DNA from 3 places in the Citrobacter sp. Cm046 genome. Region 2 is predicted to be linked to each of the others. Evidence: riboswitches for the same ligand, from Rfam matches in the RefSeq annotation. Region 2 holds a riboswitch; each other region holds the start of a gene.
The links. A riboswitch is a leader RNA that binds a small molecule or an ion and turns the genes downstream of it on or off. The one in region 2 is predicted to bind thiamine pyrophosphate.
Positions count from the first base shown of each region.

Region 1: linked by a shared signal. The riboswitch ahead of thiM (hydroxyethylthiazole kinase) and the one ahead of thiB (thiamine ABC transporter substrate binding subunit) in region 2 are both predicted to bind thiamine pyrophosphate.
Region 3: linked by a shared signal. The riboswitch ahead of thiC (phosphomethylpyrimidine synthase ThiC) and the one ahead of thiB (thiamine ABC transporter substrate binding subunit) in region 2 are both predicted to bind thiamine pyrophosphate.

Region 1 is NZ_JAOWGP010000043.1:33,327-38,129, reverse strand. Features, by position in the region: gene OGX98_RS16000 (hypothetical protein) at 1-642, opposite strand, end outside; gene OGX98_RS15995 (glycogen synthase) at 919-1,125, shown strand; TPP riboswitch at 1,245-1,341, shown strand; gene thiM (hydroxyethylthiazole kinase) at 1,373-2,161, shown strand; gene thiD (bifunctional hydroxymethylpyrimidine kinase/phosphomethylpyrimidine kinase) at 2,158-2,958, shown strand; gene OGX98_RS15980 (GntR family transcriptional regulator) at 3,073-3,819, shown strand; gene OGX98_RS15975 (PfkB family carbohydrate kinase) at 3,793-4,758, opposite strand; gene OGX98_RS15970 (ADP-ribosylglycohydrolase family protein) at 4,755-4,803, opposite strand, start outside.
Region 2 is NZ_JAOWGP010000046.1:443,432-448,234, reverse strand. Features, by position in the region: gene OGX98_RS23365 (sugar efflux transporter) at 1-428, opposite strand, end outside; gene sgrT (glucose uptake inhibitor SgrT) at 556-678, opposite strand; gene sgrR (HTH-type transcriptional regulator SgrR) at 778-2,433, shown strand; TPP riboswitch at 2,469-2,569, shown strand; gene thiB (thiamine ABC transporter substrate binding subunit) at 2,601-3,584, shown strand; gene thiP (thiamine/thiamine pyrophosphate ABC transporter permease ThiP) at 3,560-4,803, shown strand, end outside.
Region 3 is NZ_JAOWGP010000033.1:9,906-14,708, forward strand. Features, by position in the region: gene hemE (uroporphyrinogen decarboxylase) at 1-292, opposite strand, end outside; gene nudC (NAD(+) diphosphatase) at 342-1,115, opposite strand; gene OGX98_RS04790 (Rsd/AlgQ family anti-sigma factor) at 1,211-1,699, shown strand; TPP riboswitch at 1,753-1,862, shown strand; gene thiC (phosphomethylpyrimidine synthase ThiC) at 1,950-3,848, shown strand; gene thiE (thiamine phosphate synthase) at 3,848-4,483, shown strand; gene thiF (thiazole biosynthesis adenylyltransferase ThiF) at 4,476-4,803, shown strand, end outside.

The DNA of each region.
Region 1 (4,803 bases), on a different contig from region 2:
GAGCTTCTGAGTACTTTCTGTTGTCACCGACAAACTGTCAGTGGCTATACGAGTCATCGGTGCTTGTGTGGTGACGAGTTCGGGCGAGCGGCGAGAAGCGGCAAGAGTTTCATCTGGTAACCTCAACGTACCGATTTTACCCGTTAACACAATGGGGGACGCAGTTTGTTCCCGCTTGCCCCCCTCTATGCCAGGTTTTTCAGTGCCAGCGGGTTGGCTGCGGTCTGGCGTTGCGGGTTGTGGCGATATTTTATCTGAAGGAGCAGGGGAGCGGTTTGGTAATGTTGGAGCTGTTGGCGGCGGTGCTAATTGCAAACGAGTGGATTTTATCAGCGATGGAGATGCTGAATAATGCTGTTCAGGTTCAGGTTCAGGTTCAGGTTCAGGTTCAGGTTCAGGTTCAGGCTGAATATCCTCATCCAGAAGATATTTTGTCGCTGCCAGCAATACCTCTCTTTTTATCGTTTCCGGTTGAGGCGGTTGTAGCGAAGATTCCGCTATCTCAACAACTGATGTGACGATGGCACTGTCAGTTTGTACGGTTTTATTGCCATTTGCATTTTCTGATGAAAAGGCCGAGCGCAGTGAGCCAACAAATAAACGCTGAGCAATGGCCCTGGCTGGACGAAGTGGTGTCATCATGATTTAAATTTCCAATTTATCTCTGGAAGTAAAACGACAGAACCAGTGGGAAACTTAAAAGCGAGTTGTTTTTAATCTCAAATGAATGAATGGAGATGTGAGACGTTGCGAATGTTATTTTTGACGTTCAGGGCGATAAATTTAGGTATTTCGCTTCTTTACTAAGTATCAAAGTGAGTTCGGTAGAACAGAACTGAGAGCCACTGAGCATTTTTCTAAGCCTGACGATGTACTATCAGACTAAGACGCATCATAAAATGTAAGGAAACTGCCAAAATGTCAAAAACGCTCACCGCTGAAAAATTCGACAGTGCCAAAACTTTTACCGGGCTGGATTTCATCGCGCGTAGCCTGGTTATGATGGAATCAAACGGGACTCAATTGAGTCCCGAGGAAGTCGCCGGGAATATGACCGATGAACAAAAAGAAATTTTTCTGGCGCGTCTCGATTTTCACAGAAACAGGCATGCTAACAATAAGTGATTATTAGGTGTTGATGTTTCTGCTGTTGGCTTGTATCAGATATAAAGATGGGATACCTGGCAAGGACTTGCATCAGCAAACGACTTCCTCTACGCTGCCAGTGTTACAAAATTTTATGTGACAACGACTCGGGGTGCCCTTCCTTGTGAAGGCTGAGAAATACCCGTACCACCTGATCTGGATAATGCCAGCGTAGGGAAGTCTGACACTGCTCGTGTCCCTTCTTCGCGCGGGCAGGAGCTGAACCATGCAGCCTGACCTGCACAGCCGCACGCTCGCGGCTCATACCCTTCACCAATTTAGAACACTTTCCCCGCTCACACATTGTATGACCAATGAGGTCGTACAGAGTTTTACTGCCAATACATTACTGGCTTTAGGTGCGTCGCCTGCAATGGTGATTGAACCGGAAGAAGCGAGCCAGTTTGCAGCTATCGCCAGTGCGTTACTGATTAATGTAGGTACTCTCACTCAACGTCGCGCCACAGCAATGCGTGCTGCAGCCGAGCGGGCGCATCTTGCTAAAACCCCCTGGACTCTCGATCCCGTTGCCGTGGGTGTTCTGGACTATCGTCGTTATTTTTGTCTGGATTTACTGACGCTTCGGCCTGCCGCAATTCGCGGTAATGCCTCGGAAATACTTGCCCTCGCGGGGATGAACAGCGGTGGGCGAGGGGTGGATACCACCGATACGGCAGTCGCAGCACTTCCGGCGGCACAGGCGCTGGCGCGCCAGGCTGGAACTATTGTTGTGGTCACCGGGGAAGTGGATTACGTCACCGATGGCCAGCGCACCGTCAGCGTGAGCGGAGGTGATCCGCTGATGACGCGTGTGGTTGGTACTGGATGTGCTCTGTCGGCGGTGGTAGCAGCCAGTTGCGCACTGCATGGTGATCGGCTTGATAACGTGGCTTCCGCCTGTAGCTGGATGAAGCAGGCTGGAAAAATAGCCTCTGAACAAGCAATCGGACCGGGAAGTTTTATCCCGGCATTTCTCGATGCCCTCTATAACCTGGAAATGCAGGAGCAAGCATGAAACGCATTAACGCATTAACGATAGCCGGAACCGACCCTAGCGGCGGCGCAGGTATTCAGGCTGACTTGAAGACCTTCTCAGCGCTCGGGGCATATGGTTGCTCTGTAATTACGGCGTTAGTGGCGCAAAATACGCGCGGGGTGCAGTCGGTTTATCGGATCGAACCTGATTTTGTCGCCGCGCAACTGGACTCCGTATTCAATGATGTGCGTATCGATACCACCAAAATCGGCATGCTGGCTGAAACGGACATTGTTGAGGCGGTCGCTGAACGCCTGCGCCGTCATCAGGTGCAGAACGTGGTGCTGGACACGGTCATGCTGGCGAAAAGCGGCGATCCATTACTTTCGTCTTCTGCGGTTGAAACACTACGTACCCGTTTGTTGCCGCAGGTGTCGATTATCACGCCGAATTTGCCTGAAGCTGCGGCGTTACTTGGGGCATCGCACGCACGAACGGAACAGGAAATGCTCGAACAAGGGCGTGCACTTCGTGCGTTAGGCTGTGATGCAGTATTAATGAAAGGTGGTCATCTGGATGACGAACAAAGCCCGGACTGGCTTTTTACCCGCGATGGTGAACAGCGTTTTACCGCCCCAAGGGTGATGACCAAAAATACCCACGGTACTGGTTGTACGCTATCGGCGGCGCTGGCGGCACTGCGTCCGCGTCATTCCAGTTGGGCCGACACGGTACAGGAGGCTAAGTTGTGGCTCTCTGCAGCACTGGCTCAGGCGGATACGCTTGAGGTGGGGGAGGGGATTGGTCCGGTGCATCATTTCCATGCGTGGTGGTAACACAGATTATCTTTCAATATTGCTCCCGGTCGATTTCACATTCGCCACCACGATGCATCTTGAATGATTTTTTGTATATACTGACTGCAGTACTGGCAGCCAGGAAAAAGATAAATGGAACAAGCGCATACCCAGCTTATCGCGCAACTGAATGAACGTATTTCAGCGGCAGATAACACGCCGCTGTATATGAAATTCGCTCAAACGGTTAAGGACGCTGTGCGCAGCGGGATCCTGGAACATGGCAATATTCTGCCTGGTGAACGCGATCTCAGCCAGTTGACTGGTGTTTCACGAATTACGGTGCGCAAAGCGATGCAGGCGCTGGAAGAAGAAGGTGTGGTAACCCGCGCCCGTGGTTACGGGACGCAGATTAATAATATCTTCGAGTATTCGCTAAAAGAAGCACGCGGTTTTTCGCAGCAGGTGGTTTTACGCGGTAAAAAGCCGGATACGCTGTGGGTTAACAAACGTGTGGTGGCATGCCCGGAAGAGGTGGCGCAGCAACTGGCAATTGCCGTCGGAAGTGAAGTTTTCCTGCTCAAACGTATTCGCTACGTGGATGAAGATGCCGTTTCAATTGAAGAATCGTGGGTTCCCGCGCATCTTATTCATGATGTGGATTCCATCGGTGTTTCTCTTTATGACTATTTCCGCAGCCAGCATATTTTCCCGCAGCGTACGCGCTCACGCGTCAGCGCGCGGATGCCAGATGCGGAATTTCAGTCGCATATTCAGATGGACAGCAGAGTGCCGGTACTGGTGATCAAGCAGGTAGCGCTCGACCAGCAGCAACGGCCCATTGAGTACAGTATTAGCTATTGTCGAAGCGATCTATACGTCTTTGTGTGCGAGGAGTAACGCGTCACGTGAGGGGGCACAATCGCCGCCGCGATGACCGACCACCCACGATCCCACTGCGTTGCCAAGGAGTACGGCATCGGCCAGCGACCAGCCCGAGGCCAGTCCAGCCAGCATTCCTCCTGCGTGGCTGTCACCCGCGCCAATAGTATCCACGACCGTCGTGGGGAATGCGGCAACGCAACCGGACGTTTGCTCGCTGAAATACCATGCACCCTCTTTATCGTGGCGGACCACAACCGGTGTGGTAAATTTTTTCACCCATTCGGCGCCGAAACCTTCAACATCGGGGCTTAACCTGAACCGCCCGGCGGCGATTTCTGCCTCCTGGCGATTCAGTGACACCAGCGGATGACAAGCCATAATTCGTGCCATCAGGGCATCAGAAATATCGCTGATCCGTGGACCAAAATCGATAAACGGCGTCACCTCTTCCAGACCCTCCAGCCATTGCACAAGCAGCTCGCCGCACGGTGAGGCCAGCTGGTAGCCTGACAGGTAAACCAGGCTCTGGCGCGGAATGTTCAATTGTGCCAGCCAGTCAGCATTCCACTGATTTTCTACGCCGCTGAAGGACATAAAGGTGCGTTCACCATCCGGCTCCACCAGTGCCAGACACCAGCCATTATCGCCTTCAGCATTATCGATCAGACTGTGTAATCCCTCTTTTGCCATCCGGTTGCGGATAATATCGGCCCACACGCCCTGGCCTAGCGGTAGAGCATTACTGGTGTTGATACCTAAACGCTTGAGCGCTACAGCAATATTCAGCGCACAGCCGCCAACGTTAACGCCCTGTTGTTTCAGCTCAATGTCACAACCGCGCCAGGGAAGGGCATACGCATCGGCAATCACATCAATTACCGCCGCGCCCACCACCGTTACCGGCTGCTGAGTGTGTAATTGCGGAAGAAGATCTCGCAGACGCGTGATGCTCATAATACCTCCCGTTGTTCGCGCAGGCGCGTCAATTCCGTGGCGTAG
Region 2 (4,803 bases):
CTAAACATCACCACTTCGCGTGCCGAGTTATCAGCATACTCTCGTGCCAGCGCAAACAGCTGTGGCATAGCCGTATTCGCCAGTGAGGCCAGCAGTACTCCGCAGGTTATCAGCGTTAAATAATGGCGATTAAAGGCAAACAACAGCGCGTTACCAATGGCCATCAGGCAGCAGAACATAATCAGTTTACGCCGATCGCCCTGGCTATCTGATCGTTTTGCCAGACCAAGACTAACCGCAATCCCGGCAATCGCATTGACGGTGTAAAACAGACCGACCCAAAATGGCTGCGCCCCAACCTCACGACTCAGAAACAGGCTCAGCGTGGGTGCCTGTAATGCACCCGCCACGCCCATCATGAATGCAACCAGCATAAATGCGGCATAAACGCCGTTAAGGCGCCGTCCCATCGTCATAATCCAGAGCATTACCTTTCCTTTTGCGCAGCGGAAACGAAAAAAAGCCAGCAGGTAATATCTGCTGGCGGGTGAATCGAGGCGGTAGCCTGCACCAATACTCAGTCACACATGATGTCTGCAATTCGGCATTCAGAGGTCAGTTTGTCAGCTCCCACTGCATCAGTTCTTCGAGCATCTTTAAGCGCTGCGGTGCGCTCAGGCAAGCCAACCAGGACAAGCGTTCTGTCGCGGTAAAGTATTTCAACCAGAACTGACGCATAGATGACCCCTTTGTCGTCTCATCGCTTCATCGGAATCTATTATTGACTTAATATAGGGATAATAAAATTGCTGAGTTTTCCGCAGGAGTTCCCCTTTTATGTCTTCTGGTCGTTTGCAACAACAGTTCATCCGTCTGTGGCAATGCTGTGACGGCAAAACGCAAGATACTACGCTGAACGAACTGGCGGAGCTGCTTAGCTGTTCCCGACGCCACATGCGTACCCTGCTTAACACCATGCAGGAACGCGGCTGGCTAACATGGGAAGCAGAAGTCGGACGCGGCAAACGATCGCGCCTGACGTTTCTCTATACCGGGCTGGCGCTCCAGCAGCAGCGTGCAGAAGACCTGCTGGAGCAGGATCGTATTGATCAACTGGTGCAACTGGTCGGGGATAAAACAGCCGTACGGCAAATGCTGGTTTCCCATTTGGGTCGCAGCTTTCGTCAGGGCCGACACATCATGCGTGTCCTCTACTATCGCCCTATGCACAACTTGCTCCCCGGTACAGCGTTACGCCGTTCTGAAACCCACATTGCCCGGCAAATCTTCAGCGCCTTAATTCGGGTAAATGAGGAAAATGGGGAACTGGAAGCCGATATAGCACATCACTGGCAACAAATTTCCCCGCTGCACTGGCGCTTCTTCCTGCGCCCTGGGGTCCATTTTCATCATGGTCGCGAGCTGGAAATGGAAGATGTGATTTCCTCACTCACGCGTATTAACAATCTGCCGCTGTACTCGCACATCACGCAAATTGTTTCCCCCACGGCCTGGACGCTGGATATCCACCTTTCGCAAGCGGATCGCTGGCTTCCCTGGTTATTGGGACAAGTGCCCGCAATGATCCTGCCGCGTGAATGGGAAACGCTCAATAATTTCTCCAGCCACCCCATTGGTACCGGCCCCTATGCGGTAATGCGCAACACGCATAGCCAGCTAAAAATTCACGCATTTGATGATTACTTTGGCTACCGGGCGTTGATCGATGAAGTTAACGTTTGGGTCCTACCGGACATAGGTGAAGAACCTGGCGGCGGTCTGATGCTGAAAGGCCCAACCGAAGATGAAAAAGCGATCGAAAGCCGCCTGGAAGAAGGCTGCTACTACATGCTGTTTGATTCACGTTCCCATCGAGGAGCAAATCAGGACGTTCGCGAATGGGTAAGCCGCATTCTCTCACCGACGAATTTAATTTTTCAGGCTGATGAACAGTATCAACGACACTGGTTCCCCGCCTACGGATTACTCCCCCGCTGGCATCACGCGAGACCAGGACTCGGTGAAAAACCGGCAGGGCTGGAAACGCTGACGCTTACTTACTACCGCGATCATATCGAGCATCGGGTTATCGCGCAGATCATGAAAACATTACTGGCGGAACATCAGGTACAGCTGAATATTCAGGAGATCGACTACGATCAATGGCATGCAGGCGAGACCGTCAGCGATATCTGGCTCAACAGTGCCAACTTTACCTTGCCACTGGACTTCTCACTGTTCGCCCATTTATGCGAAGTCCCGCTGCTGCAAAACTGTATTTCTCTGGACTGGGAAAGCGACGCCGCCCGCTGGCGAACCGGCGAAATGAGTCTGGCCGCGTGGTGCCAGCAACTGCTTGCCAGTAAAGCTATTGTGCCGCTGATCCATCACTGGCTGATCATTCAGGGACAGCGGAGTATGCGCGGGTTACGTATGAATACCCTCGGCTGGTTTGATTTTAAATCTGCATGGTTCGCACCACCGGATCCTTAAGGCTTTTGATTTATTCACGTAATCATTACAATGTGCCGTTCTCAACGGGGTGCTGCGCCGAGTGCGCGGGCTGAGAAAATACCCGTCGAACCTGATCCGGATAACGCCGGCGAAGGGATTTGAGGCTACAGCTCAAGTCCTTTGCCACTCTTTTAATGAGGTGCAAAGTGTTAAAAAAATGTCTTCCCCTGCTGCTACTGTGCGCAGCGCCTGCCTTCGCCAAACCTGTTTTGACTGTCTATACCTACGACTCGTTCGCCGCTGACTGGGGCCCCGGTCCAACCATCAAAAAAGCCTTTGAAGCTGACTGCAACTGTGAGCTAAAACTGGTGGCGCTGGAAGATGGTGTATCACTGCTGAACCGCCTGCGTATGGAAGGAAAAAACAGTAAAGCCGACGTAGTACTTGGTCTGGACAACAACCTGCTTGAAGCCGCAATGCAAACCAAACTGTTTGCCAAAAGCGACGTGGCGAACGATACCGTCGCAGTCCCTGGCGGCTGGAAAAACGACACGTTTGTACCGTTTGATTACGGCTATTTCGCCTTCGTTTATGACAAAAACAAGCTGAAAAACCCGCCGAAAAGCCTGAAGGAACTGGTCGAGAGCGACCAAAAATGGCGTGTAATCTACCAGGATCCACGCACCAGCACGCCGGGTCTGGGATTGCTGCTGTGGATGCAAAAAGTCTATGGCGATAAAACGCCAGAAGCCTGGCAGAAACTGGCAGCAAAAACCGTCACCGTCACCAAAGGCTGGAGTGAAGCCTACGGCCTGTTTCTGAAAGGTGAAAGTGATCTGGTACTAAGCTATACAACTTCTCCTGCGTATCACATCATCGAAGAGAAGAAAGACAACTACGCCGCCGCGAATTTTAGCGAAGGTCACTATCTGCAGGTTGAAGTTGCTGCCCGCACCGCTGCCAGCAAGCAGCCGGAACTTGCAGAAAAATTCATTAAATTTATGGTCTCTCCGGCATTCCAGAACGCCATTCCGACGGGCAACTGGATGTATCCGGTTACCCAGGTCGCCCTGCCGCCAGGATTTGAGCAACTGGAAAAACCATCTACCGCACTGGAATTTACTCCGCAGCAGGTAGCAACCCAACGTCAGGCATGGATTAGCGAATGGCAACGCGCCGTCAGCCGTTAATACCTGGCTGGCTGATACCAGGGCTTTCAGCCGCCACGCTGATGGTGGCTGTCGCTCTGGCAGCATTTCTGGCGCTGTGGTTTAACGCGCCACAAGGGGACTGGTTCTCGCTGTTGCAGGACAGCTACCTGTGGCATGTGGTGCACTTTTCCTTCTGGCAGGCGTTTTTATCCGCAGCGCTGTCCGTCATCCCGGCGATTTTCCTCGCCAGAGCACTCTATCGCCGCCGTTTTCCCGGACGTCTGGCGTTGCTGCGCCTGTGCGCGATGACGCTGATCCTGCCTGTGCTGGTCGCCGTCTTTGGTATCCTCAGCGTATATGGTCGCCAGGGCTGGCTGGCCTCAATCTGGCAAACATTCGGACTGGAATGGACGTTTTCCCCGTACGGCCTGCAGGGCATTCTGCTGGCCCACGTCTTTTTCAATCTCCCAATGGCCAGCCGCTTACTGCTGCAATCACTGGAGAATATTCCCGGTGAACAGCGTCAGCTCGCAGCGCAGTTAGGTATGCGCGGCTGGCATTTCTTCCGCTTTGTTGAATGGCCATGGCTGCGTCGTCAGATCCTCCCCGTCGCTGCACTCATCTTTATGCTGTGTTTCGCCAGCTTCGCTACCGTCTTGTCGCTCGGTGGTGGGCCACAAGCAACCACCATTGAGCTGGCCATCTATCAGGCGCTGAGCTTTGATTACGATCCTGCCCGAGCCGCCATGCTGGCGCTGATCCAGATGATTTGTTGTTTAGCCCTTGTGCTGCTTAGCCAACGTCTGAGCCGGGCGATCGCCCCCGGTACCACGCTGGTCCAGGGGTGGCGCGATCCCGACGATCGCCTGCACAGCCGCCTAGCTGACGCAATCCTGATTATTCTGGCCCTGCTGCTGTTGCTGCCGCCGCTGCTGGCGGTGATGGTCGATGGTTTAAATCGCCATGTACTGGATGTGCTTATGCAGCCAGTACTGTGGCAAGCGCTGTGGACCTCGCTGCGCATCGCGCTGGCAGCAGGCATGTTGTGCGTTATTCTCACCATGATGCTGCTATGGAGCAGCCGCGAACTGCGTGCCCGACAGCAGGTACTGGCAGGCCAGACGCTGGAACTTAGCGGCATGATGATACTCGCCATGCCGGGCATTGTGCTGGCTACCGGCTTCTTCCTGTTGCTTAACGACACTATCGGGCTACCGGACTCTGCGGATGGCATTGTCATTTTCACCAATGCGCTGAT
Region 3 (4,803 bases), on a different contig from region 2:
GTGGACCTTCACCGGCTTCAAAATGGAGACCAAGCCCCATTGCATCCGGAATAGTCAGAATGTCCGAAAAGAGGATCGCCGCATCGAGTTTATATCTGCGCAACGGCTGTAGCGTCACTTCACATGCCAGCTCGGCATTTTTGCACAGCGACATAAAATCGCCCGCCTGTGCTCGGGTGGCTTTGTACTCCGGCAAATAGCGGCCCGCCTGGCGCATCATCCATACTGGAGTGACATCAACGGGCTGGCGCAGCAGCGCACGCAGGTAACGATCGTTCTTCAGTTCGGTCATTTTTATATTCCTTATAGCGTCAGACCGCCAGTGTATCACTACTCGAAGTTTACTCGTACTCGGCCCGACACATCGCGACGGTATCTTCGATCAGTCGACGCGCAACGGTTCCCGGCGGGGGAAGAAGCGGTAAATCATCGTAGCGATACCAGTTCGCTTCCAACAGCTCTTTCGGGTCGATTACAATCTCGCCACTGTCGTACTCTGCCATAAATGCGGTCATCAACGACTGCGGAAACGGCCACGGTTGGGAGGTGACGTAGCGCAGGTTCTTCACCTTGATACCGCTCTCTTCCATCACTTCACGTGCTACCGCCTGTTCTAATGTTTCCCCCACTTCGACAAAACCTGCCAGCACGGTATGCACGCCATTGCGATGGCGAACATGTTGGGCAAGAAGAAGGCTGTCATCACGGCGGATAGCAACGATAATGCAGGGCGCAATTTGCGGGTAGTAGCGTTCACGGCAGTGGCTGCACAACATCGCCCATTCGGTTTTACTCGGGTACATGGCATGGCCGCAGTAACCGCAGAATTTGTGCGAGCGATAGAACTCCGCCAGTTGCACACCGCGTCCGGCCAGTTGAAACAATCCTACATCCTGATCGATAACCTGACGCACCGAGCCCATATCATGCCGTCGCTGCTGCTGCACCAGCCAGACCGTATCCCCTTCCCATTCGCCGATCGGCAGTGCGCGCTGTCCTACCAGATCAAAATTTGCCGCTTCACCATATGGCAGCTCTCCGCGAGGTAGCCAAATTTTTTGCTCATGGCTGACAATCCACCAGCCGCTGTCTAATTTTTCAATTATACGATCCATATCTCTTGCGCAACCTTTGCTTCACAGGCATGTTGTTTACATTATTTTTACATTTATGGGCGAGCAGTTCTTAAACATCACTTGCGGAGTCAATCATGCTAAACCAGCTGGAAAGCCTGACGGAGCACGTCGGAGGAAGTAATAAACTGGTTGATCGCTGGCTACATGTACGTAAGCACCTGCTCGTGGCTTACTACAATCTGGTTGGCATTAAGCCTGGCAAAGAATCGTACATGCGGCTCAATGAAAAAGCGCTGGATGATTTTTGTCAAAGCCTGGTCGATTACCTATCCACCGGACACTTCAGTATTTATGAACGTATTCTCCATAAATTGGAAGGGAACGGGCAGCTTTTAAAAGCAACAAAAATTTGGCCATCACTGGAAGCCAATACGCAGCTGATCATGGACTATTATGATTCCAGCCTGGAAACCGCGATTGATCATGACAACTTCCTTGAATTTCAAAAGGCTTTGTCCGATCTTGGCGAGGCACTGGAAGCCCGGTTTGTGCTGGAAGATAAGCTGATTATGCTGGTGTTTGACGCGATGCATGACAATGCCATGATCAAACGTCCTGCTTGAGATCTGCAGCATTAACGAGTAGTTTACATTCATTACCTCTAATCATCAGAGGTTGCTTCTTGTCGGAGTGCCTTACGTGAAAGCGTAGGCTGAGACCGTTAATTCGGGATCCGCGGAACCTGATCAGGCTAATACCTGCGAAGGGAACAAGAGTAATTCAGCTTTATGCTGCTGCCTTCACAGGCGGCGTGCATCCATTACTCAATCCGTCGTCTGACAAGCCATATCCTTACTTTTTTTGGAATGAGCTATGTCTGCCACTACTAAACCATCACGTCGCGAACAGCGCGCCCAGGCCCAACACTTTATCGATACCCTGGAAGGAACCGCCTTTCCTAACTCGAAACGCATCTACATAACCGGTTCGCAGCCGGATATCCGTATTCCGATGCGTGAAATCCAGCTTAGTCCGACGCTGACCGGCGGTTCGAAAGACAATCCGCAGTTTGAAGATAACGAAGCTGTACCGGTGTACGATACCTCCGGCCCGTACGGCGATCCGGATGTGGCGATTAATGTCCAGAAGGGGCTGGCAAAGCTGCGCCAGCCATGGATTGCAGCACGTAACGACAGCGAAGAGCTTAATGACCGCAGCTCGGCGTACACCAAACAACGTCTGGCCGATGATGGCCTTGACGAGTTACGCTTCACAGGCCTGCTGACCCCAAAGCGCGCCAAAGCCGGTAAGCGCGTCACGCAACTGCACTACGCCCGTCAAGGGATCGTCACCCCTGAGATGGAGTTTATCGCTATCCGCGAAAACATGGGCCGCGAGCGTATTCGTAGTGAAGTGTTACGCCACCAGCACCCGGGGATGAGCTTTGGCGCACGCCTGCCAGAAAATATCACGCCGGAATTTGTGCGTGATGAAGTCGCCGCCGGACGCGCCATCATACCTGCCAACATCAACCACCCGGAATCGGAACCGATGATTATCGGCCGCAATTTTCTGGTGAAGGTCAACGCCAATATCGGCAACTCAGCGGTCACCTCTTCCATCGAAGAAGAGGTCGAAAAACTGGTGTGGTCTACACGCTGGGGGGCGGATACGGTGATGGACCTTTCTACAGGTCGCTATATTCACGAAACTCGCGAATGGATCCTGCGTAACAGCCCGGTACCAATCGGTACCGTACCGATCTACCAGGCGCTGGAGAAGGTCAACGGGATCGCCGAAGATCTGACCTGGGAAGCGTTCCGCGACACACTGCTGGAGCAGGCAGAACAGGGCGTCGACTACTTCACCATCCACGCAGGCGTGCTGCTGCGCTACGTACCAATGACCGCCAAACGTCTGACCGGGATTGTTTCGCGCGGCGGTTCAATTATGGCGAAGTGGTGCCTATCCCATCACAAAGAGAACTTCCTGTTTGAGCACTTCCGCGAAATTTGCGAAATCTGCGCCGCCTATGATGTTTCGCTCTCATTAGGCGACGGCCTGCGTCCTGGCTCGATTCAGGATGCCAACGACGAGGCGCAATTCTCCGAGCTACATACGCTGGGAGAACTGACCAAAATTGCCTGGGAATATGACGTACAGGTGATGATTGAAGGCCCGGGCCATGTACCGATGCAGATGATCCAACGCAATATGACCGAAGAGCTTGAACACTGCCATGAAGCGCCGTTCTACACCTTAGGACCGTTGACCACCGATATCGCGCCAGGTTATGACCACTTCACCTCCGGCATTGGCGCCGCGATGATTGGCTGGTTCGGCTGTGCGATGCTCTGTTACGTCACGCCGAAGGAGCATCTCGGCCTGCCGAACAAAGAGGATGTAAAACAGGGGCTGATCACCTACAAGATTGCCGCGCACGCCGCTGATTTAGCCAAAGGCCATCCTGGTGCGCAAATCCGTGATAACGCCATGTCGAAAGCACGCTTTGAATTCCGCTGGGAAGACCAGTTTAATCTGGCGCTCGACCCATTCACCGCCCGCGCCTATCACGATGAAACCCTGCCGCAGGAGTCAGGCAAAGTCGCCCACTTCTGCTCGATGTGCGGACCGAAATTCTGCTCAATGAAAATCAGCCAGGAAGTTCGCGACTACGCCGCCGCGCAAACCATTGAAGTCGGCATGGCCGATATGTCAGAAAACTTCCGCGCCAAAGGTGGCGAAATCTACCTGAAAAAGGAGGAAGCGTGATGTATCAGCCTGATTTTCCTACGGTGCCTTTTCGTCTCGGCCTTTACCCGGTCGTCGACAGCGTGTTGTGGATTGAGCGTCTGCTGGAAGCAGGCGTGCGCACGATCCAACTGCGCATTAAAGACAAGCGAGATGGAGAAGTTGAAGCCGACGTGGTTGCCGCCATTGCGCTGGGGCGGCGCTACAACGCCCGGCTGTTTATCAACGACTACTGGCGACTGGCAGTCAAACACCAGGCTTACGGCGTGCATCTGGGACAGGAAGACCTCGAAACCACCGACCTGAAGGCTATTCAGGCTGCAGGTTTGCGCCTTGGTGTGTCGACCCACGATGATATGGAGATCGACGTGGCGCTCGCCGCTCGCCCGTCTTACATCGCACTAGGACATGTCTTTCCGACGCAAACCAAACAGATGCCATCTGCCCCACAGGGGCTGGCACAACTGACGAACCATATTAAGCGGCTGGCTGATTACCCCACCGTCGCTATCGGCGGAATAAGCCTTGAACGAGCGCCAGCAGTGCTGGCTACCGGTGTCGGTAGTATTGCCGTGGTTAGTGCAATCACTCAGGCCGCAAACTGGCGTACTGCCACGACCCAACTGCTCGGAATCGCGGGAGTCGGCAATGAATGATCGTGATTTTATGCGCTACAGCCGCCAAATATTACTGGGCGATATTGCCATTGAGGGCCAGCAAAAGCTCAACGCAAGCCACGTGCTGATTATCGGTTTAGGCGGATTAGGTTCACCCGCAGCGCTGTATCTGGCGGGTGCGGGCGTAGGAACACTGGTACTGGTTGACGATGACGATGTGCATCTGAGCAACCTGCAACGCCAGATCCTGTTCACTACCGATGATATCGCCCGGTCAAAATCGCAGGCTGCGCAGCAACGACTGACGCGGCTCAACCCGGATATCGAACTGGTAGCATTACAGCAGCGTCTGACGGGCG